DNA from 3 places in the Martinezella sp. CNPSo 3964 genome. Region 3 is predicted to be linked to each of the others. Evidence: riboswitches for the same ligand, from Rfam matches in the RefSeq annotation. Region 3 holds a riboswitch; each other region holds the start of a gene.

Region 1 (10,413 bases), on a different contig from region 3:
TTTTTAGGGAATATATAAATTCCGCCACTCTGTTGAGCATTGCTAGTATATGGGCTCCAGCACTGAGCGGCATTGATGGATAGAGAATATCAAAAAGAGGGGCACAGCTTGAACATCAGTTTCTGTGGAGAGGTGAATGAGGCGAACTAAGGAGGAGGCGGCGGAGACGAGGAACGAGATTTTGCAGTCTGCAAAGGCTCTGTTCCTTGACAAAGGCTACGAGAATGTCAGCCTCGAAGAGATAGCCGCAGCCGCCGGTGTCACGCGGGGGGCAGTGCACTGGCATTTCAAGAACAAGCAGGGGCTGATGTTCGCGATTCGCGACGAGGCCCAGCAGCCGTTTCAGGAATTGGCGGAGCGGATGTCCAAGGAGCTGCCGCCAAATCCGCTCGATCTGATCGCCGATACGATAGCTGCGATATTCGACGACGTTCACGGCGATCCGCGCAAGCGCAGCATGTTGAAGGTGATGATGCATCTCGACATGGCATTTTGCGACGGGACGACAAGCCGGGCGAGCTCGTTCAGGCATGACATGCACGAAAATTTCGAACGCATTTTCACCCTGATGGATGAAAAGACGAAACTTCCGGCTCCCTGGACGCCAGATACGGCCGCTTCCGCCTTGACAGCGGTCATCGGCGGCCTGATCACCGAATGGACGATCGATCGGGGCAGTTTCGAACTGGTCCCGTGCGGACAGATGTTCATAAAGATGGTGCTGAAGACGTGGTTCCCGCTGGCCCAGACGCAGGAGCTGGCGATTACCGCGATCTAACGATTCCGGGAAAGGCGCATAGCGGTTTTCCCTTTGGAAATTAAGAAAACCAGCGAGAGCGGTTCTAAGCGTCTGCGAGACCGAACCGATTCCTCAAAGCTTGCAAATAAAAAAGGATCCGGAGGGAAAGCCAGATCCTTTGCTTTGATCGGAGGTCAACCGATCGATGAAAGAAGCCTGACGGATTGGAACGTCAGGCTTCTCTTACCCGGCATTGAGCCGGATAATTCAATATTAGAAGGCGCGTTCGAAGCGCAGGATACCAGCCCACTGATCCTGGTTCACAGAATCGAAGTTGGTGTAGGAGACTTCCGGCTCGATGAGCAGGTTCTTAACCGGGTTCCACTTGACGTTCGTCGTAGCGGCGAAGATCTTGGAGTCGGTGTAGGCGAGCTGCAGGTTCCACTTCAGCTTTTCGTTGATCGGAACGCCAACGCCGCCCCAAACTGCCCAGTCACCCCAGCCGCACTTCGACGGATCGTTAACAGGGCAAGCCGAACGATCGAGGTTAGTGCCGGCGTACTTGTTGAGCTTGTCGCCGTTGGTGTTCCAGCCACCCATCAAGAAGGCCGAGAACGTGCCGAAGTCGGCATCGACGCGGGCCTTGACAGCGCCTTCTTCGACGATCGAGTCGTAACCGCCGACAACCTTGAAGCCCCATGCGCCAGACTTGAAGCCAGCACCGGCAACAACGTCAGGAGCGTAGTGGTTGCCCTTGTCGTCGGACCACCAGCTTGCGCCGTAGGAAGCGCCAGAACCACTGGAGTTCGAGTCTTCAACCGAGATCACAGCCGTGAAGCCGTTGCCGGCATCGTAGTTGTAGGTCAACTGGTTGAGTTCGTACGGGCCGTCATAGATCACGTCGTCGTTGATGACGTCGCCGGCATAACCGATGTAGGAGTTATACTGCGAGTCTGCCTTGCCGACGAGGAAACCACCGAGGCTGATGTTAGCGAACAGCAGCTTCGTGGAGGTGGAGTTGCCGTCGTTCCAGTCCCAACGGATGACCGTGTTGGTCTTCAGCGGGCCGTATTCGGTGTCGGTCGCGGTGTCGACGCTCAGCTCTGCACGGGTGTGCCACAGCGTACCGTTCTTGCTGTTCGGGTTGTAGGCATCGTACCACTCGCCTTCGGTACGGACGCGGCCGCCGATCTTGAGGCAGGTTTCCGTGCCCGGAATGAAGAAGTAGCCAGCACCGTATGCGTCGCAGATACGGACGTATTCCAGCGGCTCCGGCTCAGCTGCTACGATAGCATCAGCCGCGTGAGCACCGGATACTGCTGCAAGCGCAGCAGCGGAGCCGAGAAGAAGGCTCTTGATGTTCATAATTAAACTCCTGGTTGTAATATGCACTTCTATTTTACCGCGAGCGCAGAACTTGAACACTACCCAAGCGATCGGTTTGGTCAAAACACGACCGGGCAGTCCGGCAAATACGCACCTGATGTTGGCTTGAGTCCCCTCGAACCTTCATGATTACCCCCGCGGTAAAAGGTTTTGAAATGCCTCTACCGATCCGACCGATTGCTCGACCGTAAGACAACTTATGTCCTGCATTGGATTTACAAACAGCCCGTATGTTTGTCAATTATATGAAACGTGCCGAGACGTTAGTCTTGGGCGCTGTTGCTTAAATGCAACTCGCGACAGCAGGCCAAGGCGGCACCTCGCAACGATCGCAAAGAGACACCTGTTCGTGAAAGCCCCCGCCAAGCAGGATCGTCACCATATCTGGGGCCAACGCGATGTGGGCAATCGATGGCGGCACGGCTAGGACGCCTCCGCCAGTCGGCTTGAGCAAAGATCAGCAACAAATTTCAATAATTCGGTACACACAGAAATATTGAATTTCCCTAGATTCCGCCGAGTCGCGCCATCAGAGAGGGAAAATCGCGAATGAATGAGAATCGGCTGATCTTCATAGCGACCCCTTGCTTCGGTGGCCTCGTTACCAAGGACTATATGCAGTCCATTTTTTCCCTGATGCAGACCGGAGCACAGGCAGGCATACAACTAACCCTAGCTCTGCTCGGCAATGACGCCCTGATCACCCGCAGCCGCAACACGCTTGTTTCGTCCTTCCTGAACGACACGACAGCAACCCATATGCTCTTCATCGACGCCGACATCAGCTTCGAGCCCGATCAGGTCATGAGGCTGCTGGACGCCGACAAGGATGTCGTCGCCGCCATGTATCCGATCAAGGATTATGATTGGGAGACGGCGGCCCGCATCAATTCACCAAACGGCGAAACCCTTGCGGCCGCCGCACTTCATTATGTCGGAACCCCGCTTGTCGGCCAGATTGCCGAGCGTGAAGGCGATTTCGTCAGCGCCGTCTATGCAGGGACGGGCATGCTTCTAATCAAGCGCAACGTCATCGAGAGAATGATCGCCGCCTATCCCGAACTGCGCTACAACGCAATCCACGCCTATCCCAGCACAAAACGTTCGCCGAGCACGCAATATGCCCTATTCGAATGCATGGTCGAGGAAGGAACGGGAATTTATCTCAGCGAGGATTTTGCCTTCTGTCACCGCTGGCGAGCGCTTGGCGGCAAGATCTGGCTCGATACCGCCAGCAAGCTTTCCCATACCGGCCCTCATCGCTTCGTCGGCAATACCGCACCACGCTACTAAAAAGCACGCAAAGGTTGTGATCAACTAGAGGCGGCAGCGCTCAATCTCCCGAACGATGCGACCATCGCTGTGGGGTTGACAGAGGATAACAGTAAGGCATAGCCTTTTCGACATTCACCAGGGGGGTCCCGGCAAGGGGCTGAGATACTGCTGAACAATGCGGCTTTGCCGATTGTGGGCGCAGTGACCCGTTGAACCTGATCCAGTTCATACTGGCGTAGGGACGGTGCAAGCGCTCGAAGGCTACGGATTCCTGCGTGGATTCCATGCCGGCGTCTTTCCATCATTCCGGCTGATTGACTGGGTCTCCAACTGCAACTTGGAGCCTCAAACCATGAACATTGCCGCAAAGAATCTCACCCCGACCGTCACCACAGGCCCGCTGCCGGCGTCGCGCAAGATCTATGTCCCCGGGGACATTCACACAGACATCCGCGTGCCGATGCGCGAAATCAGCGTCCATCCGACATCGGGCGAGCCGCCCGTCATTGTCTACGATTCCTCCGGTCCCTATACGATCGACGGCGCCGATATCCGCATCGAACAGGGCCTGTCGCAGCTTCGCCGTGACTGGGTGCTCGCGCGCGGTGATGTCGAGGCCTATGGGGGCCGCCATGTGCGCCCCGAAGACAACGGCTTTGTGACTGGCGATCGACTGACGCCGGAATTTCCCGCCAAGCTCCAGCCGCTGCGGGCAAAGGACGGCAAAGCGGTCACACAGCTCGCCTATGCGCGGGCCGGCATCATCACGCCCGAGATGGAATTCATCGCCATCCGCGAGAATCTCGGCCGCAAGGCGAAAGCCGAAGCGCTGATTCGCGACGGCGAGAGTTTTGGCGCTCATATTCCCGACCATGTCACGCCGGAGTTCGTTCGCCAGGAGGTTGCCGCCGGACGTGCGATCATCCCGGCCAACATCAATCACCCCGAAAGCGAGCCGATGATCATCGGCCGGAACTTCCTGGTGAAGATCAACGCCAATATCGGCAATTCCGCCGTTACCTCCTCGATGGCGGAAGAGGTCGAGAAGATGGTCTGGGCCGCCCGCTGGGGTGCCGACACCGTCATGGATCTCTCGACCGGCCGCAATATCCACAACATCCGCGAATGGATCATCCGCAATTCCCCGCTGCCGATCGGTACGGTGCCGCTCTATCAGGCGCTGGAAAAGGTCGGCGGCATTGCCGAGGAACTGACCTGGGAGGTCTATCGCGACACGCTGATCGAGCAGGCCGAACAGGGCGTCGACTATTTCACCATCCATGCCGGCGTGCGGCTGCATTACATTCCGCTCACCGTCAATCGTGTCACCGGCATCGTCTCGCGCGGCGGCTCGATCATGGCCAAGTGGTGTCTTCATCACCATCGCGAGAGCTTCCTTTACGAGCATTTCGAGGAAATCTGCGATATCTGCCGCGCCTATGACGTCTCCTTCTCGCTCGGTGACGGTCTGCGCCCCGGCTCGATCGCCGACGCCAACGACGCCGCGCAATTTGCCGAACTCGAAACGCTTGGCGAGTTGACGAAGATCGCCTGGGCAAAAGATTGCCAGGTGATGATCGAGGGCCCCGGCCATGTGCCGATGCACAAGATCAAGGAAAACATGGACAAGCAGCTCGCCGTCTGCGGCGAAGCGCCCTTCTACACGCTGGGACCGCTGACGACGGATATCGCACCGGGCTACGACCACATTACCTCCGGCATCGGTGCCGCCATGATCGGCTGGTTCGGCACGGCGATGCTCTGCTACGTCACCCCGAAGGAGCATCTCGGCCTGCCCGACCGCAACGACGTCAAGACCGGCGTCATCACCTACAAGATCGCAGCCCATGCAGCCGATCTCGCCAAGGGTCATCCGGCCGCCCAGGTGCGTGACGACGCCCTGTCGCGCGCCCGGTTCGAGTTCCGCTGGGAGGATCAGTTCAACCTGTCGCTCGACCCGGACACCGCCCGCAGCTTCCATGACGAGACCCTGCCGAAGGAAGCCCACAAGGTGGCGCATTTCTGCTCGATGTGCGGTCCGAAATTCTGCTCGATGCGGATTTCACACGACATTCGCGCCGAAGCGCAGAAGGAAGGGCTGGAAGCCATGGCAGCCAAATATCGGGAGGGCGGAGACCTCTATATGCCGGTCGACACCACCACCCACCCGGCCGAGTGACATGCGCGTTCTCGTCAAAGGGGCCGGCGTTGCCGGCCTCACGGTTGCCCACGAACTGATGCGGCACGGGGCTGAAGTCACAATTTCGGACCCAAGCCGCAACTTCGGCCGTGCCGCCTCCTGGCTCGCCGGCGGGATGCTCGCGCCATGGTGCGAGCGCGAAAGCGCCGATGCAGCCGTGCTGGAGCGCGGCCGCGATGCTGCCGAGCGATGGGAGGCGATTCTACCCGGCAAGGTCGTCCGCAACGGAACCCTCGTCGTCGCGCCGAACCGCGACCAGAACGAGCTGAAGCGATTCGCCAGCCGCACGACTGGCTATCGCTGGGTGGACGAAGGAGAAATCGCCGCCCTTGAGCCGTCGCTTGCCGGCCGTTTTCGGCACGGCCTGTTCTTTCCGCAGGAGGCGCATCTCGATCCCCGCAAGGTTCTGCAATCGCTGAAGGACGATCTGTCTGCGAAAGGCGTCATCTTTATCGACGAGCTGGCGGACGACGGCGAATTCTTTGACGTCGTTGACTGCACGGGCGGCGCCCGCCTCGGCCGCAGCCCGGATCTGCGCGGCGTGCGCGGCGAAATGCTTTACCTGCAGAGCGAGGAGGTCTCGCTTTCGCGGCCCGTCCGCCTGCTGCATCCACGCTTTCCCGTCTATATCGTGCCACGCGGCAAGGGCCTGTTCATGGTCGGCGCGACGATGATCGAGACCGACTTCAAAGGGCCGATCACCGCCCGCTCGCTGATGGAGTTGCTGAACGCAGCCTATTCAGTGCATCCGGCCTTTGCCGATGCCGCCGTTGCCGAAACCGGCGTCGGTATCCGCCCTGCCTTTCCGGACAATCTTCCCCGCGTGACACGGGAGGGAAGAACCGTATTCGTCAACGGCCTCTATCGCCACGGCTTCCTGCTCGCGCCAGCGATGGCCGAAGAAGCCGCCGATCTCATCTTTTCCGGACACAACACCAGGAGCCGCCAATGCGCCTGATCATCAATGGCGAAGCCCAGATTGTCGAAGCAACCACGCTTTCGCAGCTTCTCACCGCGCTCGAATATGAGGGTGAGTGGCTGGCAACCGCCGTCAACGGCGAGCTCGTCCATAACGACGAGCGCAACGGCCATACTCTGGCCGATAATGACCGGATCGAAATCCTCACGCCAATGCAGGGAGGCTGACCCATGCTCGAACTTTACGGAACCCAAATCGCATCGCGCCTTCTTCTCGGCACGGCACGCTACCCCTCTCCGGCGGTGCTGGCGGAAGCTGTCAAGCGTTCGCAAACCGGCATCGTGACCGTGTCGCTACGACGGGAAACGGCCGGCGGGCGCAATGGCGGGGCATTCTTCGAGATGATTCGCGGGCTCGGCGTTCGCGTCCTTCCCAATACCGCCGGCTGCCACGGCGTTTCCGAGGCAGTGCTAACGGCGAAAATGGCGCGCGAAGTCTTCCGGACCAACTGGATCAAGCTAGAGGTGATCGGCAACCACGATACGCTGCAGCCCGATGTCTTCGCGCTGGTGGAATCAGCAAAAATCCTCACCGATGAAGGATTCGAGGTCTTCCCTTACACGACGGACGATCTCGTCGTCGCCGAACGACTGCTGGAAGCCGGATGCAAGGTGCTGATGCCCTGGTGCGCGCCGATCGGAACGGCAGCGGGACCGCTCAATCTCTCAGCTCTACGCTCGATGCGGGCACATTTTCCCGAGGTGCCGCTGATTGTGGATGCCGGCATCGGCAGGCCGTCGCACGCGACCACCGTCATGGAACTAGGTTTCGATGCCGTACTCTTGAACACAGCCGTTGCCGGCGCCGGCGATCCGGCGGCGATGGCGGAAGCTTTCGCCAGGGCGATTGATGCCGGCAGGCAGGCATTTGGCGCTGGCATGCTGGAACCGCGCGACATGGCCGTGCCATCGACACCCGTCATTGGAAAGGCAGTTTTCTCATGATGTTGGACCCATTCTATCTGATCATCGATAGCGCCGCTTGGATAAGGCGGCTCGTGCCGCTCGGCGTCAAACTGGTGCAGTTGCGTATCAAAGATCGCTCAACGCCTGAGATCCGAGCGGAAATTCGCGAATCGAAGGCAATTTGCGCCGCGCATGAGTGCCAATTGATCGTCAATGACTATTGGCAGCTGGCGATCGAGGAAGGCTGCGATTTCATCCATCTCGGCCAGGAGGATCTCGCTACCGCCGACCTCACTGCTATTCGTGCAGCCGGATTGAAGCTTGGGCTGTCGACGCACGACCAGGCGGAATTGGCAACGGCGCTTGCTGCCGAACCCGATTACATAGCGCTTGGACCGATCTATCCGACCATTCTCAAGGCCATGCCCTGGGCACCACAGGGGCTGGAGCGCATCGGCCAGTGGAAGGCCCGCATCGGCAATATGCCGCTCGTGGCGATCGGCGGCCTGAGCGTCGAACGCCTTGCCGGTGTATTCGGGCACGGCGCCGACATTGCCGCCGTCGTGACCGACATCACGCGTAATCCTGACCCCGAATCGCGAACACGCGAATGGATCGAAGCGACGCGACGAGTGCCTTCAAATTGACAAGATCACCCCATCAGAGGCCATTGAGACGCGCGATTTTGCCGTCTATCGCATGATGAACGGCGCATTCATAAAATATTCAGCTGAACATAATCATGCTTAATACGTTGATTAGATGACTCGCGCATTTCGCTGAGCACAAAGGCTGCTTTGGAGGTAGTCATGATAAAGAAGACGGTTCTTACGGTTATGCTGGCCGCTGCAGTGGTAGGCGGCGCATTGGCGCCAGTCACCAACGCACAGGCGCAGTATTACGACGGCCGCGGTCCCTATCGCGGCGACTGGCGTGGCCATGACGATTGGCGTCGCCATCATCACCATGGCAATGGCGGCGCGATCGCCGGCGGTGTTGCCGCGGGTCTCCTCGGCGGCCTGATCGTTGGCGGCGCCCTTGCCAACAGGGGTCCGGTGTACGAAGTAGCGCCGCCGCCACCGAGATGCTGGTTCGAAAGCCGCCAGGTCGAGAACCAGTATGACGACGGTTGGCATTACGAGCGCGTTCGCGTTTGTAACTAACAAATCAGTCGAGCCTCGCCCTCGTGCGCTTGGCTTGATGGATGCTTTTTGCATTGCCGGCGGAGAACACCGCCGGCAATGTTTTTTTGAAAGCCGCCGATGACCGAGCTTACAGGCCGTGCGTCCTCGGATAGGCATTGCGTTCCGGGAATATTCGCCCAACAAGGCTTTCAGGCTCGGGCCGCCAGATTTCGACCAGCAACGGATAACAGGGCACCGTATCGCTCGAGTGCTCGCTGCCACAATCACCACCTGGGCAGGCTGAAAGCGCGCCGAGAAGATCGATCTCAGCAAAGAACTCAATGAAATCGCCCGGCCGCACCGGGCTTGCCTTCATGAAATATTGGTGGGTATCGCGGGTAAAGCCGGTGCACATGAAGACGTTCAGCACATCGTGAACATGGAATTCCGCCTCCTGAACGGAGATATCCATTTCCTTGGCAAGCGCGCGCGACAGGTTCGAATGGCAGCAATGATGATAATCATCGCCCTTCAGGAGTCGATTCGTGTAGGGATCGCAGCGCGTACCGATGACGTCGTGAACGCCGGCCCCATCCGCGTCCCAGCCATACCAGCCGAGCGTATCATGGGTTATCGTTGCCATTGACCGCAGATAAGGCAACGTGCTCCACAGCCGATCGCCGACACCGACATGGGTTGCGTGCAGCGCGCGCGTCTTGCCGCTGAAGAATCGCTCCGAGAGATCAGCCGCATTCCACAGATTGAGATCGCCTACCTGTGATCCCTCCACGCTGACAATGCGGAAGAAATGTCCCTTCGGCACGCGAAAACTACCGCCTTCGCGCGGGGCCACGATGATTTCGGCCGTTTTCGTCATGGTTTGCCTTGCCGCTTGCAGCACATCCATGTCGGCCGGCGGTAGCGTCCCGTTCGGATAGACGACAACGGGTGGCTTGCCGCGCCGCTCCTCGGCATCAGCGGGAACGGGCATATCGAAACTACTGCTCATGATGACTTTTCATTCCTCACCGATTTAGGGCCGAGACATTCATTATGGCAGCACTGTAAGGATATCAGGCCCCTGCGCAACGGTGATCGGGCTTGCGCTTTGGCTAAGTCTTACTTAGCCTTATGGACATGCAACATGTCCCGCTTGCCTCCCTTCGAGCCTTCGAGGCCGCCATTCGTCATGAGAGTTTCGCCAAGGCGGCTGCTGAACTCAATCTCACCGCCGCGGGCGTGAGCCAGCATGTGCGTGCGCTGGAGGAATGGCTCGGTATCAAGCTCTTTACGCGTCATGCCCGCGGTGTCACGGCGACGATAGCCGGTCGCGAATTAGGAGCGGTGGTTGCAAGCGGTCTCGGACAAATCGACATCGCCGCCCGGCAGTTGCGGCTTGCCGGCACCAACCGGCCTGTCAGCGTGGCGTGTATTGCTTCCGTCGCCACCCGTTGGCTGATACCGCGGCTGCAGGCGTTCAAGAAGCAATACCCCGAAATTCAGATCAATATCGTCTATGCACTCGATGCGAGGACGCCGGAGGCGGCAAGCGTCGATCTGTTGATCCGCCATGGACCAAGGCCGGCGGTCAATGCGGTTTCCCTATTGCCCGCCGAAACGCGGCCAACCTGCTCTGCGGAGTACGAGCGTCGTCACGGACCGATCAGAAGGCCGGCCGATCTTCTCGATCTCGACCTCCTGCATGATGAAACGACGGCCGCCTGGACACAATGGTTTGCGCTTGAGAATATCCGCCGGCCTCTGAAACCCGGTCCGATCTTTGCCGATTTCGGATTGATGATCGG
Region 2 (10,413 bases), on a different contig from region 3:
GAGGCCGACGATCAGCGCCAACGTTGAGAAGGTCAAGAAGTAGATGAAGGCCTTGCCAACGACGCGGCCAAACTTCTTCAGATCGGACATGCCGGCAATGCCGGTCGCAACCGTCAGGAAGATAACGGGCGCAATAACCATGCGTACCAGCTTGATGAACGCATCGCCGAGTGGCTGCAACGATGTGCCGAGCTGTGGATAGTAGTGGCCGAGCAGTATGCCCGCAGCGATCGCGGTGAGAACCTGCACATAAAGGTGCCGGTAGAAGGGAACTTTGGCACGCGTTTCCGCGGCAGCGATGGGAGCAATCATGATGTCCTCCGTTAAGCCCAACCGATCTCTCGGCCCTCCGGGCGACGACTAGAATTCAACAGCCTCCGACTGTTCCGTCGTTCGTTGCAATGGCTGTGCCAGATGAGCGCCTTGATTTTAACACATTGCTTTTGTTGGATTTTATTTTGCTGCGCTGATCGAAGAATGCCGGCATGTGCGATAATCCGCACAGACTGAATTGCAGTTCGCGCGAAATCATGCACAATATGGCAATGCTGCAGCGCCCGACCAACGAACGATCTTTGACGCCCGAGCAACTGGGTCGGCGCTCCCGTCGGGTCTGGTTCATTTTTGCGTTTTTTAGTGCGGCCGTCATTGCGGCGGGTCTTTACGGCGCGAATTTTTATGGCCGCCTCTCGGCAGTAGAAATGCTGCAGAGGCAGGGGCACACGGATGCAAATCTCAAGGTTGCGCTCTTGCGAGCCGTCCTCGAACGTCCCCGCGCCTTGCCGCTGCTGCTCGCCGACGATCAGCAGGTACGGGATGCTCTCGCCGACAAGCACATTGACGATGTCGTCGCGCTGGATCGCAAACTCGAAAGCCTGGTTTCCGGCACAAGCGCATCCGTCCTCTACGTCACCGGCAAGGACGGCGTTGCCATGGCCTCCAGCAACTGGCGGGAGCCCTTGAGCTTCGTCGGCAACGACTATTCCTTCCGCGATTATTTCCGCAAAGCCATGGAAACGGGGACAGCCGAACACTATGCGCTCGGTACGGTCAGCAATCGCCCCGGTCTCTATATTTCCCGCCGCGTCGGCGATGCCGGTTCCGCCCTTGGGGTCGTCGTGGTCAAGATGGAGTTCGATCAGCTGGAGGCTGACTGGAGCGAGACCGGTCGTCCCGCTTACGTGACCGACGAACGCGGCGTCGTGCTCATCACCAGCCTACCCTCATGGCGCTTCATGACGACCGCGCCGCTTGGACGCGAGGAGGCCGCAACCATTCGCAAAAGCCTGCAGTTCGGCGCAGCCCCGCTTTCGCCCCTCCCGGTCAGCCATCCCGAAGAAGTCGGCCCGGATGCAACCATCGTGCGTGCCATTCTGCCCGGAAGCAGCGCCGCGGAATATTTGCGGTTGACGGTCGCGGTTCCATCGACACCCTGGCAGCTCGGCTATCTGATCCCGACCGATCAGGCGGTCGCTTCCTCCGTGCGTGAGACGCGCTTCCTTACCTTGACCGTCCTGCTGCCAATCCTCGCCTTTGCCGCTTTCCTACTGCGCCGCCGTGATGTCTCCGCCATGCAGATTGCCGTCAGCAGGATCGCGCGTGAAGAGTTGGAACGCCGGGTTCTTGAGCGCACGGAAGACCTGAGCCAGGCCCGCGACCGGCTGGAGGCGGAAATTGCCGACCATCGTGCAACGGAAGCCAAGCTGCAGGGCGTGCAGCAGGATCTCGTACAGGCCAATCGCCTTGCCATCCTCGGCCAGGTCGCAGCCGGCGTCGCCCATGAGATCAATCAACCGGTCGCGACCATCCGCGCCTATGCGGAGAATGCGCATGTTTTTCTCGACAGGCGGCAGATGGAACCGGTCAAGGAAAACCTGTCAGCGATCGCAGCATTGACGGAGCGTATCGGCACGATCACCGAAGAATTGAAGGCCTTCGCCCGCAAGGGAAGGACCGCACCGGAGCCTGTCGACCTCAGAAGCGTGATCGAAGGAGCCGTCGTCCTGCTTAGGAGCCGCTTTGCAGGCCGTCTGGATGCGCTCAACATCGAGTTGCCGCCAACGGGGCTCGGTGTTGTCGGCACACGCATCCGGCTCGAACAGGTGCTGATCAACCTCTTTCAGAATGCTCTGGAGGCCCTGGAAGGCCGCGACCAGCCCAAGGTGGCGGTTTCGGTGCATGAAACTTCGGATGAGGTCGAAATCGTGGTTTCGGACAATGGGCCTGGCATTCCGGCGGCGATCCTCGACTCGCTGTTTACCCCCTTCAATACGTCCAAGGAAAAAGGCCTCGGCCTCGGTCTCGTCATTTCAAAGGATATCGTCGTCGATTATGGCGGCCGGATCGATGTCGAGAGCAATGGCAACGGCACCCGCTTCACCGTCCATCTGCGCAAGGCCATACCATGAGTGAGAGTTCCCCCGTTTTCCTCATCGACGACGACAAGGATCTGTTGAGGGCTACGAAACAGACGCTTGAACTTGCCGGCTTTTCCGTATCCGCCTTCTCTGCTGCAAGCGAGGCGCTCCATGGTCTCAATGCCGACTTTGCCGGTGTCGTCGTCTCCGATATCCGCATGCCGCAGATGGATGGCCAGCAGCTCTTTGGCCGCATCAAGGCGCTCGACGCCGATCTTCCGGTCATTCTGGTCACGGGTCATGGCGATATTCCGATGGCGGTGCAGGCGATCCAGGATGGCGCCTATGATTTTATCGCCAAGCCCTTCGCCACGGATCGGCTGGTACAGAGCGTGCGGCGCGCGGCCGAGAAACGGCGGCTCGTCCTGGAAAACCGGGCGCTGCGGCAGGCCGCAGAACAGGCGCAGGGCGATCTGCCGTTGATTGGCCAGACTCCGGCCATCGAGCGGCTGCGCCATACGCTGCGGCAGATCGCCGACACGGATGTCGACGTGCTGGTGACGGGTGAGACCGGCAGCGGCAAGGAGGTGGTGGCCAGCCTGCTGCATCGCTGGAGCCGGCGGGCGAAGGGCAATTTCGTCGCGCTGAACTGTGGCGCCCTGCCGGAAACCGTGATCGAAAGCGAATTGTTCGGCCATGAGCCGGGCGCTTTCACCGGCGCCCAGAAGAAGCGCGTCGGGCGTATAGAACATTCAAGTTCCGGCACCCTGTTTCTCGACGAGATCGAAAGCATGCCGCCGGCTATCCAGGTGCAGATGCTGCGCGTGCTGGAAATGCGCGAGGTGACGCCGCTCGGCACCAATGAGGTCCGCCCCGTCGATCTTCGCGTCGTCGCGGCGGCGAAGGTCGATCTCGCCGATCCGCGCCAGCGCGGCGATTTTCGCGAGGATCTCTACTATCGCCTCAACGTGGTCACGCTTTCCATTCCGCCGCTGCGCGAGCGGCGCGATGACATTCCCCTGCTCTTCGGCCATTTCGCCGATCGCGCCGCTGGCCGCTTCAAGCGCGAGGTGCCGGCGATATCCACAACGGTGCGCCGCCATCTGCAGCAGCACGACTGGCCAGGAAACGTCCGCGAGCTCTCGCATTTTGCCGAGCGTTTCGTGCTCGGCCTCGAATCGGCCCCGGCGGCAAAATCCGACGAAGCACCTATGGCGGATGAAGGCCTATCGTTGCCCGTTCGGGTGGAACGTTACGAAGCCGAACTCATTCGCGAAACCTTGTCGCAGAACAATGGCGATGTGCGTCGTACCATCGAGGCACTCGGCATTCCCAGAAAGACCTTCTACGACAAGCTCCAGCGGCACGGCATCGTCAGGGGCGATTTTGCCGGCTTTGATGGCGACGAACGACGCGGTTCATGACACGCCACCGATGAGCGAAACCATACCAGCTGAAGCGGCCTTGCGCGACACGCTTCACGCGCTGCGGCGCATCTCCTTGGCATTGGAACCGTCCCCTTGCTGTGCCGCGACCTCGGCAGTGCGATCCAATACGAGCATTGCTTGTACGATCACCGCCGCAAGCGCTTCATCGCTCTTGGAAGCCGCAACGACCAGCGGCGCGCTCAGGCAAATTCTAAGGGCACTAGCGGGCACATCGCCAAAATCGGCGCAGCGAACCGGCTGCCCAAGGCGCACCAACGCAACCCCTTTGCCCTCGAGGGCCAAATCCTTGTAGACGGCAGCCATTTCCGTCGCCGTCAGCATGGCGCCATCTGTGCAATTGCGCAGGTAGAACGAAAATACCGAGGGAATCTCGTCCCAACGAAGGAGCGATGACGTGCCCAATAGCTTCCGCCGATCCAAGGGCCGGCTCTGCAAGGGTTCGAAGGTCGGATCGTTCGCAAGCCGATCAGAGACTGCCTCGGCAAATGCGGACAAGACCTCGATCACGCGATCTTCAGGTATACCCACGAAACGTTCGAGCTCGAAGATGGCTGCTTTCCAGCGCAGCAGCAGGCCAAGATTGGCGCGTTCCGGCAAGATGTCACGAGCGGCCCAGCCCTCGGGCCATTCCGCCTTCCCGCAGTAATCCGCCAAGGCGGCAGGCAGGATGCGCGACTTGAATCGTTCCGACATTTGCGGCGGGCAGAGAAGCGCACCGCTGAAAATCGGTCCGGCAAGGAATTTCGACCCCGTGAGCGCGACCATGAAACCATGCGCGAGATAGGCGCGGATCGTTGCCGCCGACAGACGAAACTGGCAGGCATCGATCATGATATCCAGCACAGTCCCAAATCGTTCCTTCAAACCCATAACCGTCTCGAGGCTCGGCGCCAGCAGGCTGGTCTTTGATACGTCCGTTACCACGAGCAGGCATCTAAGGCCTGCTGCGCGGGCAAGTTCGATGAGGCCGCGCAACTCCTCCTCCACCTCGCTGTCGGTGCGAAGAGAGCCATCCTTGTTGCGCACGGCAATGGTGGCGTTGCGCGTGGCGCTCCCTGGCTGCAATTCCTCGCCCTTGGCGACTGCCCGCTCGCTGCTGACACGGCTCATGAAATGCCGCCCGGCCGACGCCGTCATGACGCCGCTGCCCGTCTCGTTCCCCATCAGCGTGATGGTCATCAGGGCGCGTTCGTCCTCACCCGCCAGCAGTGCGGCCGAAAAAAGGTGGATATCCGTGCCCGATGTGGCCAGGATCGCGTCGACCCTTGGTTGCGATATCTGGTTCAGGCCAAGCAGGCGCAACAGATCGTCGCGCACGCGCCCGACTTCGCGATCGTAGACGGCCGTCGACGATCCTGCTTCCATCGCCCTCATCAGGTCTCTGTAATAGGATTCGACCGCGGCAAAGGCGGCCGCAGAGATGGTGGATGCCGTAGACGAACCGAAAGCGAGATCTTCGGGCCGGGGCGCAGGGCCATAGCCATACATGTTGAGCCCGTTGACCGGATCGCAATCCAGCCGCTCATCTCCGCCCGATACCAGGTGCTTCAGAAGCGCATCCCTTGCCTCGCCTCGTTGCTGCGACAATGCACCTGCCGTCACGGTCTCATCCAGGGTACGGTCATCAGCAATTTGCTGCATGGAGAAGCATTCCTCTTTCGCCAAAATCGAAACGCTTCGCAGGATCGCGCCGCGTTCTATACCGAGCGGGGGACCCTCGGCAGTCGAACATTACGCTTCGCAAGGTGGAGCGAGGCTGACTTGCCAAGACCAGCAACGCCCGGTGGCAAGCACAATAAAAAACTCGCGGTCGGGAAGGCCGCGAGCTCATTAGTGCAAAAGGGAATTGTTGGATTAGCCGGCAGCTTCCAGCTTATCCTGCGTCTTCGTGTCGAAGTCGCTGGCATCGTGGCGCTCACGCAGCTGCTCGGACGGATCGCCCGACATGCGGTTGACCATGCGGCCGCGCTTGACGGCAGGACGCGAATAGACCTGCTCGGCCCAGCGCTGCACATTCTTGTAATCCTGCACTTGCAGGAACTCGGCCGCACCGTACTGCCAGCCCTTAGCCAGGCCGCCATACCACGGCCAGATGGCGATATCGGCAATCGTATAGTCGCTGCCGGCGATATATTCGCTTTCAGCGAGACGGCGGTCGAGGACATCGAGCTGGCGCTTCACCTCCATGGCGAAGCGGTCGATCGCATATTCGATCTTCGTCGGCGCATAGGCGTAGAAATGACCAAAGCCACCGCCGAGATAGGGCGCGCTGCCCATCTGCCAGAACAGCCAGGAGATGCATTCGGCGCGAGCCGGCTGCTCGGTCGGCAGGAAGGCACCGAACTTCTCGGCAAGATACATCAGGATCGATGCCGATTCGAAGACGCGGACCGGCTTCGGGCCACTGCGGTCGAGCAGAGCCGGGATCTTCGAATTCGGATTGACGTCAACGAAACCGCTACCGAACTGATCGCCCTCGCCGATCTTGATCAGCCAGGCATCATATTCGGCACCGCCAAGACCGAGCGCCAGCAGCTCTTCGAGCATGATGGTGACCTTCACGCCATTCGGTGTTCCCAGCGAATAGAGCTGGAGGGGATGGCGTCCCACAGGCAACTCCTTGTCGTGCGTCGGCCCGGCAATCGGACGGTTGATATTGGCGAACTGGCCGCCATTGGCCTTGTTCCAGGTCCAGATTTTCGGCGGCGAGTATTCGGCAGAACCGGTCATGGGCATCTTCCTTTTTCGGAAATCAAGTTTGGGGCGATCTTCGATGTAGCGCGCTACATAGGTCGCACATAGTGGCCACAGTTCATTTTTGCGAGAGGAGATTGCGCACTCTTTAATTCCCCGGTGCCGTTTGGCGCTCGGGCCGCTTGCCTCGGGCCAAGGTCCCTGCGCCAATTTAGGCCATTCGGAATCGCGTGGAGGTTCGATGAAACGAAAAAGCCTGCCGCGGGAGGAGGTGCGGCAGGCTTTCTACAAGAACCGAACAGCGGATGGGAGGAGGAGTTCCGCTGTTCCTGCAGTCGTCCCTGGGAGGAGGATAAGGACGTCTGCCAAGCGAAGGGATGCGGGAGGAGATGCATCGCTTCGGTGAGTAGGAACATACCAGTCTTTTGCTCAGTTCATAGGCATTTCTTTGCAAGGCAGTTATGCGCCATGCGAAAAGCGGAGAGCTGAACTGATGCAATCTTCGGCAAGCGCGGCAAAAGTGAACATCAATGTCCACAAAGCAAAAGCGCCTGCTCGAGGGAACAGGCGCTGGCATAAGGCAGCTTTATAACGAGCCGTTGCGGCCGTTAGCGAGCGATCGCTGCGCGGGCAACATTGCGGATTTCGCCGCGGTCGATACCCAGGTCGTGCAGTTCGCGCGTGGACATACGGCCCAGTTCAGCGACCGTCTGACGATACTTGCGCCAGTTATTGAAAGAGCGTGCTACGTTCATGATGATCCCCTTTCCTTGGGCTTTCGAAGCTGAGCGGCCGTGCTTGGCGCTCCCGTCGCTTCGATGAGAAACATATAGTCGAAGCCCGCAGCTTTTTGCAGAGCTAAGAGATCACTCCACCAATGCGTATATTGCATAGGTCGCCGAAAAAGCAGGCGATCGCCGCCGTCAGATTGGCTTTTGTGATTTGATGATGACAGCGACGCCTTTGTCTGCGAAAAGAAGAGAGATGAGAGACAGGGGCGTCCGCCATCCGGCGGGCTGAGAAGCACCCTTCGAACCTGAACCAGATCATGCTGGCGGAGGGAGTCGCTCGGGACCTCGTAAGCACAAGTACGTCGTCCCTATGCGTCTCGCCCGCCTGAAAGGGGCGATATGCAAGACCAAACAACTGCAGGCAATCTGCTTCACGCCATGCGGGCCAACCCTCCGCTCGTGCAATGCATCACCAATTTCGTCGCCATGAACATCGCGGCCAATGTGATGCTCGCCGCCGGGGCGTCGCCGGCAATGGTACATGCCGAAGAGGAAGCCGGCGAATTTGCGGCGATATCAGGCGCGCTGACAATCAATATCGGCACGCTTTCGACCGGCTGGCTTGCTGGCATGCTGAAGGCTGCGAGGTCGGCAAACAATGCCGGCAAGCCCTGGGTCCTCGATCCCGTCGCCCATTACGCGACTGCGTTTCGCCGCAAGGCGGTCGCGCAATTGCTCGAGTTGCAGCCGACGATCATTCGCGGCAACGCATCCGAGATCATCGCGCTCGCCGGTGGTACGAGCCGCGGCCAGGGCGTCGATAGCAGGGATGCCGTCGAACAAGCGGAAGATTCCGCCCGACTGCTCGCCGAAAAGCACGGCTGCATAGTCGCGGTCACTGGTGTCACGGATTTCGTGACGGATGGGCAGAAGGCGAAGCGCATCGCCGGCGGTTCGCCATTCATGCCGCAGGTCACAGCCCTCGGCTGCTCGCTCACCTGCCTCGTCGGTGCCTTTGCGGCGGCAACGACAAATGCGCCCTTAGAAGCGACCGTCGCCGCCCTGGCCGTCTTCGCCGTCGCCGGTACGCAGGCAGGCGCGGCGGCCGATGGCCCCGGCTCATTCTCCTGGCGCTTCCTTGATGCACTCGCTTCCCTCACGCCGGAGGTCCTCGATCGCGAAGCAAGGGTAACGGTAGCATGAAAGACTTCGACCTCTCGCTCTATCTCGTCCTCGATCCAGCGCTCTGCGCCGACCTCGGCATGGTTGAAACGACCCGTGCAGCCGTTGCCGGCGGCGCAACCATCGTGCAGTTGCGCGACAAACATGCTCCGACCGCAGCCATGATCGAGACAGGCCGCGCCCTCAAGCAAATTCTGCACGGAACGAATGTCCGGCTGATCGTCAACGACAATGTCGAGGTTGCCATCGCCATTGGCGCGGATGGCCTCCATATCGGCCAGGAGGATATGAATGCAGCCGATGCCCGCCGGATGATCGGGCCGGACATGATCCTCGGCCTCTCGGTGGAAACGGAAGCCCTCGCCTCCTCCGTAGATGCCGGCATCGTCGACTATGCCGGGATCGGCCCGGTCTTTTCAACGCCCACCAAGCCCGACCACAAGCAACCGATCGGCTTCGACGGACTTGCCCGCATCGTCAGGCGTTGCCCGGTTCCATCAGTCGCGATCGGTGGCCTCAAGGCAGAGCATGCTGCAAACGTCTACTCGGCCGGCGCCGGTGGTCTCGCGGTCGTCTCGGCCATATGCGGCCAACCGGACTCGCAAGCCGCGACAGCCCTCATCGCGAAAGCCATTAAGGAGGCCCGCCAATGATCCGCAACGTTCTATCCATTGCCGGCTCCGATCCCTCGGGTGGCGCCGGTATCCAGGCCGACTTGAAAACCTTCTCCGCCCGCGGCGTTTATGGGATGGCAGCCCTCACCGCCCTGACGGCGCAGAACACGCAGGGCGTCTCCGGCGTCCATCCCGTGCCTCCACATTTCGTCGCGGATCAGATCAATGCGATCTTTGCCGACGTCCATGTGGATGCCGTCAAGATCGGCATGATCGCCAATGCCGCCATCGCCAATGCCGTCGCAGACATTCTGACGCGACATCGCGATGTGCCCGTCGTCCTCGACCCGGTCATGATCGCCAAGGGCGGCGCCGCCCTGCTGGCTGCCGATGCCGTTGACGTGCTGACCACGCGGCTGCTGCCGCTGGCGACGGTCATTACACCGAACCTGCCCGAAGCGGCTGCGCTGTTGCACGACGTGGAGGCGAGAAGCCGCGGAGACATGGCACGTCAGGCACTCGCGCTGGCAGCGCTCGGGCCTTCGGCTGTCCTCGTCAAGGGCGGCCATCTCGAGGGTGACGAAAGCCCGGATGTGCTGGCAAGCGCCGGCCGCGTGGCCTGGTTCGAAGCCGAGCGGCTGCCGACCAAGAATACGCATGGGACAGGTTGCACGCTCTCCAGCGCCATCGCTGCGGAGATCGCCAAGGGCCTGCCGCTTCCCGAAGCTATCGCGGTCGGCAAAACCTATCTTGCTGCCGCGGTTGCTGCCGCAGGCCAGCTTTCCGTTGGGAGCGGCCACGGACCAGTGCAGCATTTCCATGCACTCTGGCCAAACAAATAAGGAGTAGAGAAATGAGTCTTTCACTCAAGGACCAAGTCGTCATCGTTTCCGGCGCCGGGCGTGGTCTCGGCGCCGCCATAGCGAAGGCCTTTGCCCGGGAAGGAGCGAAAGTGGCGATCAATTATCGCGCAAGCCGCGAGAGCGCAGAAGCGCTTGCAGCGGAGCTCGGCGATCATGCAAAAGCTTTTCAAGCCGATATTCGCGACGTGGAAGCCACCAAGCGGCTTGTTTCCGACGTTGCCAAGCATTTCGGAACGCCGACGACCATCGTGCACAATGCGCTGGCCGATTTCAGCTTCAACGGTGATGCGCGCTCGAAACTGGATGCCTTGAGTTGGGCAGAGATGGCTAAGCAGCTGGAAACCGCCCTGCAGGGCGGCTTGAACCTGATACAGGCGGCGCGACCGGCAATGGCTGAGGCAGGCTTCGGCCGGATCGTCACCATCGGCACCAACCTCTTCCAGAATCCGGTGGTGCCCTATCATGATTATACCGCGGCCAAGGCGGCATTGCTGTCGCTGACCCGCACGGCTGCCGCGGAACTC
Region 3 (10,413 bases):
CCTTGCCCTTCGAAGCATCGGCGGAAGACGGTGCGGTCTCCGCAGCCTTCGGCTTTTCGGCTGCCTTTTCCGCCCGCTTGCGCTCCTCGATCGCCCCCTTGCGCTGCGCGAGCATATCCGAATAACCGCCGGCATATTCGATCCAGCGCCCATCCGGATCTTCCGGATTGGCAGGCGCAATCGTCGAGGTCACAGTGCGATCAAGGAAATCACGATCGTGGCTGACGAGGATGACCGTGCCAGCAAAGCCGGAAACAATTTCCTGCAGCAGATCGAGGGTCTCGATGTCGAGGTCGTTCGTCGGTTCGTCGAGGATCAGAAGATTGGTCGGCCGCGACAGGATGCGCGCCAGCATCAACCGGGCGCGCTCGCCGCCGGAGAGGTTCTTGATCGGCGTGCGTGCCTGTTCCGGCTGGAACAGGAATTCCTTCATATAGCCGGTCACATGCCGCTGCTCGCCGTTGACGAGCAGGTTCTCACCGCGGCCGTCAGTCAGGTAGTTGGCGAGCGTATCTTCCGGGTTCAGCTCCTCGCGCTTCTGGTCGAGGGTGGCGATTTCCAGATTGGTGCCGAGCTTCACCGTGCCGCTGTCCGGCTCCAGCTGGCCTGTCAGCATCTTCAAAAGTGTGGTCTTGCCGGCACCGTTCGGACCGACGAGACCGATGCAATCGCCGCGATGCACGCGGATCGAGAACGGCGCGACGATAGCCCTGTCACCATAGGTCTTGGTGATCTTGTCGGCCTCGATCACCAGCTTGCCGCTCTCCTGCGCATCGGACGCAGCGGCCTGCACCGTGCCCAAAGCGCCCTTGTGGCCGCGATAGCGTGAACGCATGTCCTGCAGCTCGCCGAGCCGGCGCATATTGCGCTTGCGCCGCGCCGTCACGCCATAGCGCAGCCAGTGCTCCTCGCGCTCGATCTGCTTGCCGAGCTTGTGCTGCTCCAGCTCCTCAGCTTCCAGCACCTGATCCCGCCAGGCTTCGAAATGGGCAAATCCCCTGTCCAGCCGGCGCGAGGTGCCGCGATCGAGCCAGACGGTCGCCGTCGAGACCTTTTCGAGGAAGCGCCGATCGTGCGAGATCAAGACGAGTGCGCTGCGGCTCTTCTGCAGCTCGCCTTCCAGCCATTCGATGGTCGGCAGGTCCAGATGGTTCGTCGGCTCGTCGAGCAGCAGAATATCCGGTTCCGGCGCCAGAACGCGCGCCAGAGCCGCACGGCGCGCTTCACCGCCGGAGAGATTGTTCGGATCTTCCTCGCCGGTCAGGCCGAGATGCGAAAGTAGATACGTCACGCGATAGGGGTCGTCACCCGGTCCGAGACCAGCTTCGGCATAGGCCGCAACCGTTTTGTAACCGGCGAAATCCGGCGCCTGCTCGAGATAGCGCACGGTAGACGACGGATGGCGGAACACTTCGCCAGACTGCGCCTCGACAAGGCCGGCCGCGATCTTCAAAAGTGTCGACTTGCCCGAACCATTGCGGCCGACGAGGCAGATCTTGTCGCCTGGCTCCACCTGCAGCGCGGCACCGGCGAGCAATGGCGCGCCGCCGAAGCTCAGGAAGATGTCGTCGAGTTTCAGAATGGGAGGGGCCAAGATCAGACTCCGGAAAGGTCATAAGGGCGGGCAAGAACAATCGCCCTGCCGCTGCCGAGCGAAAAGCGCACATCACCTTCCGCCACGTTGGAAATGGTGCGCGATCCGCCAAAGGACAAATGAAAATCGCGCAAGGGATAACGGGCATTCTCAATGAACAGGCCCGTCAGATCGCTGAAGCCGAGGACGGAAAACAGCGAACCGGCCGGCAGCGCCAGCGTGAGATCGCCGGGCGGAAGTGGCACCGCCTCCTCGTCACCTGAAGTCAGCAAGACATCGAGACCTTTCTCTGCCAGATGCACGCCGTAGAGCAGATGCTGGATCGCGTGATCGGATCGCTCACCGCCCATGGCACCGGCAAGGATCAGTCTGGCGGCGCCGCGATCGATCGCTTCCGAGACGGCAATCTCGCCGTCGGTCGCAGCCTTCGCCGCCGGATAGGGCTGCTTGGGCACATTGGGAAACGCACCCAGCAGATCGGCGGGTGTGGAATCGAAATCGCCGACCCACAATTCCGGCTCCACGCCGAGCGCGACCGCATGGCGCATGCCGCCGTCGGCCGCAATGAAACGGCTGCCGGAAACCGCATCGCGCAACCGCTCCGTCAGACGAAGCTCGCCGCCGAGCAGGATGGTGAAGGTGGTGGACTGGCTCATGAGGCAAGCCCATAGCGCAAAGTCATATCCCTAGGGAAGAGCACCGTAGGCAAGAACGGCCGCGTCGACCGCTCAGTCGTCCGTTTCCTTGATGCGCGCCTGGAAAACCTGCTCGTAGCCGCTGACGTAACGATCGAACAGCAACGAGAAGCTCTCGATTTCCTCCGTTGTCCAATCGGCAAAGATGCTGCCGATGACGGAGAACTTCTGCGCCTGGATCTCCGACAGCAATCTCTGGCCGAGCGCGGTCAGCACCACGACGATGCGCCGCGCATCCGCCTGCGATGCCTTGCGGCGCAACACGCCGCGCGTCACCATGTCGGCAACGATGCGGCTTGCTCGCGAGGGATCGATGCGCAGCATCTCGGCGATGGTGCCAACGGTGACTTCGCCCGTCGCCTCCGCCCGCCTCACGACATCCAGCACGTCGAGGTGCGAAAGCTCGAGGCCCGGTGCCACGCTCTGGATGGCAAGCCTGCCGATCATGCGGCGGCCCGTCAGCAGCCGCATGCGCGTCATCGCCTGCCCGATGCGCAGGAGATTCTCGTCTTCGGTCAGCTCCGAGGCTTCAACTTCACGTGTATTGGTCGCAGATGTCATCTTTCCACCATATCAGAGGCAGAAAACAAATAAAACATGCAAACAGCATTCACCTGTCATTGACAATTATATGCTAATGGCACATATATCTCAAGTATGAAAACCGGGGCGTCCCGCGCATTCGATCGACCGCGCAGCGTTTCGGCCAAGCTCGGATTTCTTGCCCCATGGACATGCAGACAAAGTTCGCGCCGCTTGTGGCGGATCATAAACGGCGGCTTATACTCTTCCTGTTTCTGATGACTGCCATGTTTATGGCGACGCTGGACAACCAGATCGTCTCGACGGCACTGCCGACGATCGTCGGCGAGTTCGGCCATCTGGAGCGCTTCGGCTGGATCGGTTCGGCCTATCTTCTCTCCCTCTCAGCCGTCATGCCGGTTTACGGCAAACTCGGCGATCTCTTTGGCCGCAAATACGTGATGATGACGGCGATCGCGATCTTCACGATCGGCTCAGCCGTCTGCGGCCTCGCCGTTTCGATGGATACGCTCATCGCAGCTCGCGTCCTTCAAGGCCTCGGCGGCGGCGGCATCCTTGTGTCGATCTTCGCCGTCAACGCCGACCTCTTCGAACCGCGGGAACGCGCCCGCTACCAGAGCTATTCGAGCCTCGTACTGATGGCTTCCGGCGCCATCGGCCCCGTTCTCGGCGGCACGATGAGCGATCTCTTCGGCTGGCGCTCCATCTTCCTCGTCAATGTGCCAATCGGCTTCATCGTGCTGGCCGGCCTTGCCACCATGCTTCCCTATCGCAAGCCGGCCCGCCGCCCGAAGATCGATTATGCCGGCGCGATCGTTCTTGCCCTGACGACAACGAGCATCGTGCTTGCCGCCGACGGCACCGAACTCTTCGGATCGCTGCTGTCGCCGCAATGCCTCGGCATCATCGCTTTCGGCGTGATCTGCGCCATTGCCTGGGTCTTCATCGAGCGCCGCGCACCCGAGCCCATCGTACCGATGACGCTGTTCCGCAATCCGACATTCGGTCTGCTGCTGATCATCTCGATCACCAGCGGCGCCGTTGCGATCGGCATGGTCAATTATTTCGCGCTCTTCCTGCAGACGACGACGGGCCTTTCGCCCTCGATGGCCGGCCTGCTGTTCATTCTCCTGACTGGTGGTATCGTCTGCGGTTCGCTATCGGCTGGCCGGCTGATCGCCGCGAAGGGGCGCTACAAGCCCTTCGCCATCGCAAGTGCTGCCTGCAGTGCCATCGCATTTGCCTCGATCGCCGTCCTGCCTGCCGGCACACCCGTCGTCTTCATCGGCGGCCTGATGCTTCTGCACGGCATCGGAATCGGTCTTGCGCAGCAGGTACCCGTCATCGGCGTGCAGAATGCCGCGGCAGCCCGCGACGTTGGTGCTGCGACCGGCGCCGTCACGCTCTCGCGCATGGGCGGCGCCTCCATCGCCATCTCCATCTACGGCGCCATCATTGCCGCCAAGCTTGGCAATGTCGGCGTCTCGATCGCGGGCGTATCCAATATCGAGGAACTGACGCCGAAGATGATGGCCGCATTGCCCGAAGCAACCCGCGAGGCCGTCGCCAACGCCTATGCGAGCGCCTTCAGCCCGCTGTTCATGACGGCGGCCGGCATCTGCCTCATCGGTCTACTGACCTCGCTGACATTGAAGAACGTGCAACTTCCGGGGGCGACGCAGAAATTCGACAGCAGCACCACGGCCGCTGCGCACGCAGCCGAGTAACATCCCTCCGCCCGCAATCGACAAGGGAATCATTTCCCTTGTCATCCCTTCGTCACAGGGCTAAATCTGCCGACGCTCTAACGGGGTGCCTTATGTCCTTTCGGATATCTGGCTGAGAGGCTCTAACCGGCCAACCCGCGGAACCTGATCCGGCTAACACCGGCGGAGGGATTAGACGCGTGACGAAATCATGGCGCCCTTTCCCCTTCAAGACGAAACCAAAAAAAGGAGGCGCTGTCATGCAACACCGTTCGCTATTGTCATTCTTCGCCGGCCTGGCCCTTGCCGCCGGAACAAGCTTCTTTGCCGCACAGCCTGCTCAGGCAGCCGACAAGACCCTGACCATCTACACCTATGAGAGCTTTACCGCCGATTGGGGTCCGGGCGCCAAGATCAAGGCCGCTTTCGAGAAGACCTGCGGCTGCACGGTCAACTATGTCAGCGTCACCGATGGCGTGGCGCTTCTCTCCCGCCTGAAGCTGGAAGGCGCCGGCACCAAGGCCGATGTCGTCCTCGGCCTCGACACCAATCTCGTCGACGAGGCCAAAGATACCGGCCTGTTCGATGTGAGCGGCGTCGATACCTCGGCCCTCAAGGTTCCCGGTGGCTTCAAGGACGATGTCTTCGTGCCCTACGACTACGGCCACTTCGCCGTGATCTACGACAGCCAGACCGTCAAGAACCCGCCGAAGAGCATGAAGGATCTCGTCGAGGGCGACCCCTCGCAGAAGATCGTCATCGAAGACCCGCGCACCTCCACGCCAGGCCTCGGCCTGCTGCTCTGGGTCAAGTCGATCTATGGCGACAAGGCGGCCGACGCGTGGACGAAGCTCAAGGGTCGCATCCTGACCGTCACTCCCGGCTGGTCGGAAGCCTACGATCTCTTCACCAAGGGCGAAGCGCCGATGGTGCTCTCCTACACCACGTCGCCGGCTTATCACATGATCGAGGACAAGACCGACCGCTATCAGGCAGCCGCCTTCTCGGAAGGACACTATATCCAGATCGAGGTCGCCGGCCTTATCAAGTCCTCGCCGAACAAGGAGCTTGCTCGTGATTTCCTGAAGTTCATGATTTCCACAGGCTTCCAGGACATCATCCCGACAAGCAACTGGATGATGCCGGTCTCGGCAACTTCCGAGCCGCTGCCGGACGCCTTCAACAAGCTCGTGGTGCCTTCGAAGACCTTCCTGATGAGCCCGGCCGACGTCGACAAGAACCGCAAGGCGTGGATCGATGAATGGCTGACGGCCACCAGCGGCAATTGACGCCTTGATCATACTCACGGCACCCGAACGAAAACGCGTCATTTCCGGTGGGGCACTCAGCCTCGCCGGCATCGCGCTTTTCGTCGGGATCGCCGTGCTCGTCCTGCTCGCCGCCGGCATCGAATCCGGCGGCACCAATCCTCTGACCGATCCCTACCTGTTGCGCGTCCTGCGCTTCACGCTGCTGCAGGCAGTGCTCTCGACGTTGCTTTCCGTCGTGCTCGCCATTCCGGTCGCGCGCGCCTTGGCTCGTCAGCCTCGCTTTCCGGGCCGGTTGTGGCTGATCCGTCTGATGGCCGTGCCGATGGGTCTGCCCGTGCTGATCGGTGCATTAGGCTTGCTCGGCATATGGGGCAGGCAAGGACTGCTCAATCAGGCGCTTGCAGCACTCGGCCTATCACAGCCCGTCAGCATCTATGGCCTCACCGGCATCCTGCTGGCACATGTCTTCTTCAACATGCCGCTCTCCTGCCGACTGATGCTCGCGGGGCTGGAGCGCGTTCCCGCGGAATATTGGTTCGTGGCCGATGAGCTGGGCATGCGGCCCATCTCGGTCTTTCGCTTCATCGAATGGCCTATCCTGCGCGGCCTCATTCCGGGCATTGCCGGCCTGATCTTCATGCTCTGCGCGACCAGCTTCACGTTGGTCCTGATCCTCGGCGGCGGCCCGGCCGCGACGACGCTGGAAGTGGCGATCTATCAGGCGTTGCGCTTCGATTTCGATCCCGGCCGCGCCGTAATGCTGTCGCTGTTGCAAATCGTCATCACCCTCTTCGTCCTTGGCGCCATGATGCTGTTTCGCGCGCCGGACGATCACGGCCTCACCAGTGGTCGCACCCTGCGACGCATCGACGGGCAAAGAGTGGCCGCTCGATGGGTCGATACCATCATGCTGTTGGCAGCTACCCTCTTTCTCGGCCTGCCGCTCGCTTCGGTCGTCGTGACAGGCCTCGAGGCAAATCTTTTCAAGCTCGCCGGTCAGCCGATCTTCCTGCAGGCGGCCGCCACCAGCCTGGTCGTTGCGCTTGCCGCGGGCCTTCTAGCCGTACTGATATCTTTTGCCATCATTCGCGCCCGATCGGTCATATCGGCGGATCGCCGCAAGACCCTCGGCCTGCGCGGCCTGGCGGTTGCATTGAGCGCGAGCGCGTCGCTCATCCTGCTGGTGCCGCCGATCGTGCTGGCAACCGGCTGGTTCCTGGCCCTGAGGCCATTGGGCGATCCCAGCCGGTTTGCGGCCGGCCTCATCGTTATCATCAATGCACTGATGGCGCTGCCCTTCGTCATTCGCGTCATCGAACCGGCCTATGTGGTCCATCGCCTTCGTACCGAACGGCTGGCGGCAAGCCTCGGCCTTCACGGCATTGCCCGCCTTCGCCTGATTGATTGGCCGGGTTTGCGCAAACCGCTCTTCACCGCCCTCTCCTTCGCCATGGCTCTCTCGCTCGGCGATCTGGGCGCAGTGGCGCTCTTCGGCTCGGATAGCCTGATGACCCTGCCCTGGCTGGTCTACAGCAAGCTCGGCAGCTATCGCACCAATGATGCCGACGGATATGCCTTGATCCTCGGCCTGGTCTGCCTTCTCTTGACCATCGCCGGTACGGCAGGCCAGGGCGTACGTGATGACGAAAGCAGGCGAAATGGATGATAGCAGGGACATGAAGGAACAGGGCATTGCGATGGCCGGCGTCGAGCTGCGCCTCGGCACGCATGACTTCCGCTTCGACTGCACATTGCCGCAGGGCAAGATCATCGCCGTCGCCGGCCCTTCTGGATCGGGAAAATCGACCTTCCTCAATTTGCTAGCCGGCTTCGAACAGCCCGACCGCGGCCGCATTGTGCTTGCCGGAGAGGACGTGACCGGCCTGCACCCCGCCGAGCGGCCGGTGTCCCTCGTCTTCCAGGACAACAACCTCTTTACCCATCTCGATCTCTTCACCAATGTCGGCCTCGGCATCAGCCCGTCATTGAAACTTTCGAAAGAGGACCGGCAAAGGGTCTCGGAAGCCTTGGCGCGCGTCGGGTTGCCCGGTTTCGAGAAGCGCAAGCCGGGAACGCTCTCGGGCGGCGAACGGCAGCGCGCCGCCTTTGCCCGGGCGCTGGTGCGTGACAAGCCGATCCTGCTGCTGGACGAGCCTTTCGCCGCCCTCGATCCCGGCCTGCGCTCGGGCATGGTCGAGCTCCTGAAAATCCTGCATCGCGAGACCGGCAATACGGTGCTGATCGTCTCGCATGATCCGGCCGAGGTACGGCGCCTTGCCGACCATGCCACGTTCATCGATGGCGGCACGATCGAGCTCGCCGCTCCCATCGGGACCTTTCTGGAGACGGACGGCATCCCGGCATTGACCACATTTCTGCAACATTGATTGCGCCGCAGCTTCTTGTCGCCGGTTTTGCCTTAATTTCGTCGCGGCAAGCGGCTGAAAGTCCTAGGGAATGCTTGCTAAAATACAACGCCGCCACATTTAAACGGAGTCTCGCTATGCAACCGGTGCCAAAATCGGCTACAGCAAGGGGTGGAGACCGTCCGGGTAAATTCGGATCGATGGGGGTGGACGTAACCTTTGTCGGCGCGCGACGATGATCGGCCCGGTAACGATCAACCGGATTTGGCGCCGAGCCGGCATGACAGCGAAATGAGTAGGATACAGGTCCTGAAGCAGAGCAAGCGAGCAGAACGAAGGATCAGCGCGACCGTCGCAGCCCGTTTGCGCCGCTTTGTCCCCTTCCTTGCGGCCGCAATGATATTGAATGGCTGCCAGACGGTGCTGGACCAATCCTATCAGCCGAGCGTTTCCCCCTCCGCCAATCCGCAGATCGTTTCCGAGGTGCAGAAGAACGATCCGCGCGCGCAGATGGGCGCTCGCGAGCATCCGCGCATTCTTGCAAGCTATGGCGGCGAGTACAAGGATGCCAAGACCGAGCGGCTCGTTGCCCGCATCGCCGGCGCCTTGACCAGCGTGTCGGAAAATCCGCAGCAGTCCTACCGCATCACCATTCTCAATTCACCATCGATCAACGCTTTCGCGCTGCCGGGCGGCTATCTCTACGTCACACGCGGCCTCTTGGCGCTTGCCAACGACGCTTCCGAAGTTGCCGCCGTGCTGGCACATGAAATGGCGCACGTGACAGCCAATCACGGCATCGAGCGGCAGAAGCGCGAAGAAGCCGAGGTCATCGCCAGCCGTGTCGTTTCGGAAGTCCTGTCGAGCGACCTCGCCGGTAAGCAGGCGCTCGCGCGCGGCAAGCTGCGTCTGGCCGCCTTCTCCCGCCAGCAGGAGCTGCAGGCCGACGAGATCGGCATCCGCACGCTCGGCCAGGCTGGTTATGATCCTTATGCCGCCGCCCGATTCCTGAATGCGATGGAGGACTACAGCCGCTTCATGTCGGCCAACTCCGACGTGGACCAGAGCCTGGACTTCCTTTCAAGCCACCCAAGCACGCCGCAGCGCATCGATCTTGCCAAGGCGCATGCCCGTGAATTCGGCGAGGAAGGCAAGGTCGGCGACATCGGCCGCGATTATTACCTGAACGGCATCGACGGCCTGCTCTATGGCGACAGTCCCGAGGAGGGCTATGTGCGTGGCCAGACCTTCCTGCATGGCGGCCTCGGCATCCGCTTCGACGTGCCACCCGATTTCCGTATCGACAACAAGGTCGAAGCCGTCATGGCGACTGGCCCGGGCGATATCGCCATCCGCTTCGACGGCGTTGCCGATACCCAGAACCAGAATCTGACGAATTATATTTCCAGCGGCTGGGTCACGGGCCTCGATCCATCGTCGATCAAGTCGATCACCGTCAACGGCATGCCGGCCGCAACCGCGCGCGCCTCCGCCGATCGCTGGGATTTCGATGTGACTGTCATCCGCGACCGCACGCAGATCTTCCGCTTCCTGACGGCGGTGCCGAAGGGAAATATCACACAGCTCGATCAGACTGCCAATGTTCTGCTCGCGAGCTTCCGGCATATGACGCCGGAAGAGGCTGCCTCGCTGAAGCCGCTGCGCGTGCGCGTCGTCACCGTCAAGCCTGGCGACACCATCACCACGCTCGCCGCCCGCATGATGGGCACCGATCGCAAACTCGATCTGTTCAAACTGATCAATGCCCTGCCAACCGGGGCGACGATTGCGCCGGGCGACAGGGTCAAAATTATCTCGGAATAATGAGCGGCTCTTCTTCCATCCGGGAGAAGATCTAAAGCACGTCGCGCAAAAGTGCGCAGCGGTTTTGCGATAACGACATGCGCAAAATCAAAGACCTAAAGCGCGAGAAGCGAATCTGAAAGAGCGCGACGCGCTTTAGCTCAGGCGTAGCTCGCCATGCGCGGGTCGGCATCGACAAGCGCATTGCGGAGCTTGTCCATGGCCCGGCTTTCGATCTGCCGCACGCGTTCCTTGGAAATACCTAAATCGGCGCCGAGCTCTTCCAGCGTCGCTCCATCTTCGACAAGACGACGCGCCCGGATGATCTTCATTTCGCGCTCGTTGAGATGCTTCAGCGCCGATGCCAACCAGATGCGGCGACGTTCGCCATCGATCATGTCCGAGACCTGCTCGTCGGGAAGCGGCTCGTCACTG

What was found. A riboswitch is a leader RNA that binds a small molecule or an ion and turns the genes downstream of it on or off. The one in region 3 is predicted to bind thiamine pyrophosphate.
Region 1: linked by a shared signal. The riboswitch ahead of thiC (phosphomethylpyrimidine synthase ThiC) and the one ahead of thiB (thiamine ABC transporter substrate binding subunit) in region 3 are both predicted to bind thiamine pyrophosphate.
Region 2: linked by a shared signal. The riboswitch ahead of thiM (hydroxyethylthiazole kinase) and the one ahead of thiB (thiamine ABC transporter substrate binding subunit) in region 3 are both predicted to bind thiamine pyrophosphate.

The regions. Positions count from the first base shown of each region.
Region 1 covers NZ_JBXSOW010000005.1:267,636-278,048, reverse strand. The annotation lists gene AC13Q5_RS17800 (TetR family transcriptional regulator) at 137-778, shown strand; gene AC13Q5_RS17795 (porin) at 1,013-2,104, opposite strand; gene AC13Q5_RS17790 (hypothetical protein) at 2,675-3,418, shown strand; TPP riboswitch at 3,528-3,660, shown strand; gene thiC (phosphomethylpyrimidine synthase ThiC) at 3,753-5,579, shown strand; gene thiO (glycine oxidase ThiO) at 5,581-6,558, shown strand; gene thiS (sulfur carrier protein ThiS) at 6,549-6,746, shown strand; gene AC13Q5_RS17770 (thiazole synthase) at 6,750-7,523, shown strand; gene AC13Q5_RS17765 (thiamine phosphate synthase) at 7,520-8,131, shown strand; gene AC13Q5_RS17760 (hypothetical protein) at 8,294-8,647, shown strand; gene AC13Q5_RS17755 (urea carboxylase-associated family protein) at 8,757-9,617, opposite strand; gene AC13Q5_RS17750 (LysR substrate-binding domain-containing protein) at 9,746-10,413, shown strand, end outside.
Region 2 covers NZ_JBXSOW010000005.1:456,653-467,065, reverse strand. The annotation lists gene AC13Q5_RS18645 (dicarboxylate/amino acid:cation symporter) at 1-312, opposite strand, end outside; gene AC13Q5_RS18640 (sensor histidine kinase) at 546-2,408, shown strand; gene AC13Q5_RS18635 (sigma-54-dependent transcriptional regulator) at 2,405-3,781, shown strand; gene AC13Q5_RS18630 (hypothetical protein) at 3,836-5,446, opposite strand; gene yghU (glutathione-dependent disulfide-bond oxidoreductase) at 5,660-6,535, opposite strand; gene AC13Q5_RS18620 (DUF1127 domain-containing protein) at 7,108-7,254, opposite strand; TPP riboswitch at 7,483-7,579, shown strand; gene thiM (hydroxyethylthiazole kinase) at 7,630-8,433, shown strand; gene thiE (thiamine phosphate synthase) at 8,430-9,065, shown strand; gene thiD (bifunctional hydroxymethylpyrimidine kinase/phosphomethylpyrimidine kinase) at 9,062-9,868, shown strand; gene AC13Q5_RS18600 (3-oxoacyl-ACP reductase) at 9,880-10,413, shown strand, end outside.
Region 3 covers NZ_JBXSOW010000003.1:327,019-337,431, reverse strand. The annotation lists gene AC13Q5_RS12065 (ABC-F family ATP-binding cassette domain-containing protein) at 1-1,594, opposite strand, end outside; gene AC13Q5_RS12060 (thiamine diphosphokinase) at 1,597-2,250, opposite strand; gene AC13Q5_RS12055 (MarR family winged helix-turn-helix transcriptional regulator) at 2,323-2,850, opposite strand; gene AC13Q5_RS12050 (MFS transporter) at 3,018-4,559, shown strand; TPP riboswitch at 4,631-4,747, shown strand; gene thiB (thiamine ABC transporter substrate binding subunit) at 4,799-5,827, shown strand; gene thiP (thiamine/thiamine pyrophosphate ABC transporter permease ThiP) at 5,835-7,475, shown strand; gene AC13Q5_RS12035 (thiamine ABC transporter ATP-binding protein) at 7,468-8,196, shown strand; gene AC13Q5_RS12030 (M48 family metalloprotease) at 8,572-9,999, shown strand; gene AC13Q5_RS12025 (RNA polymerase factor sigma-32) at 10,140-10,413, opposite strand, start outside.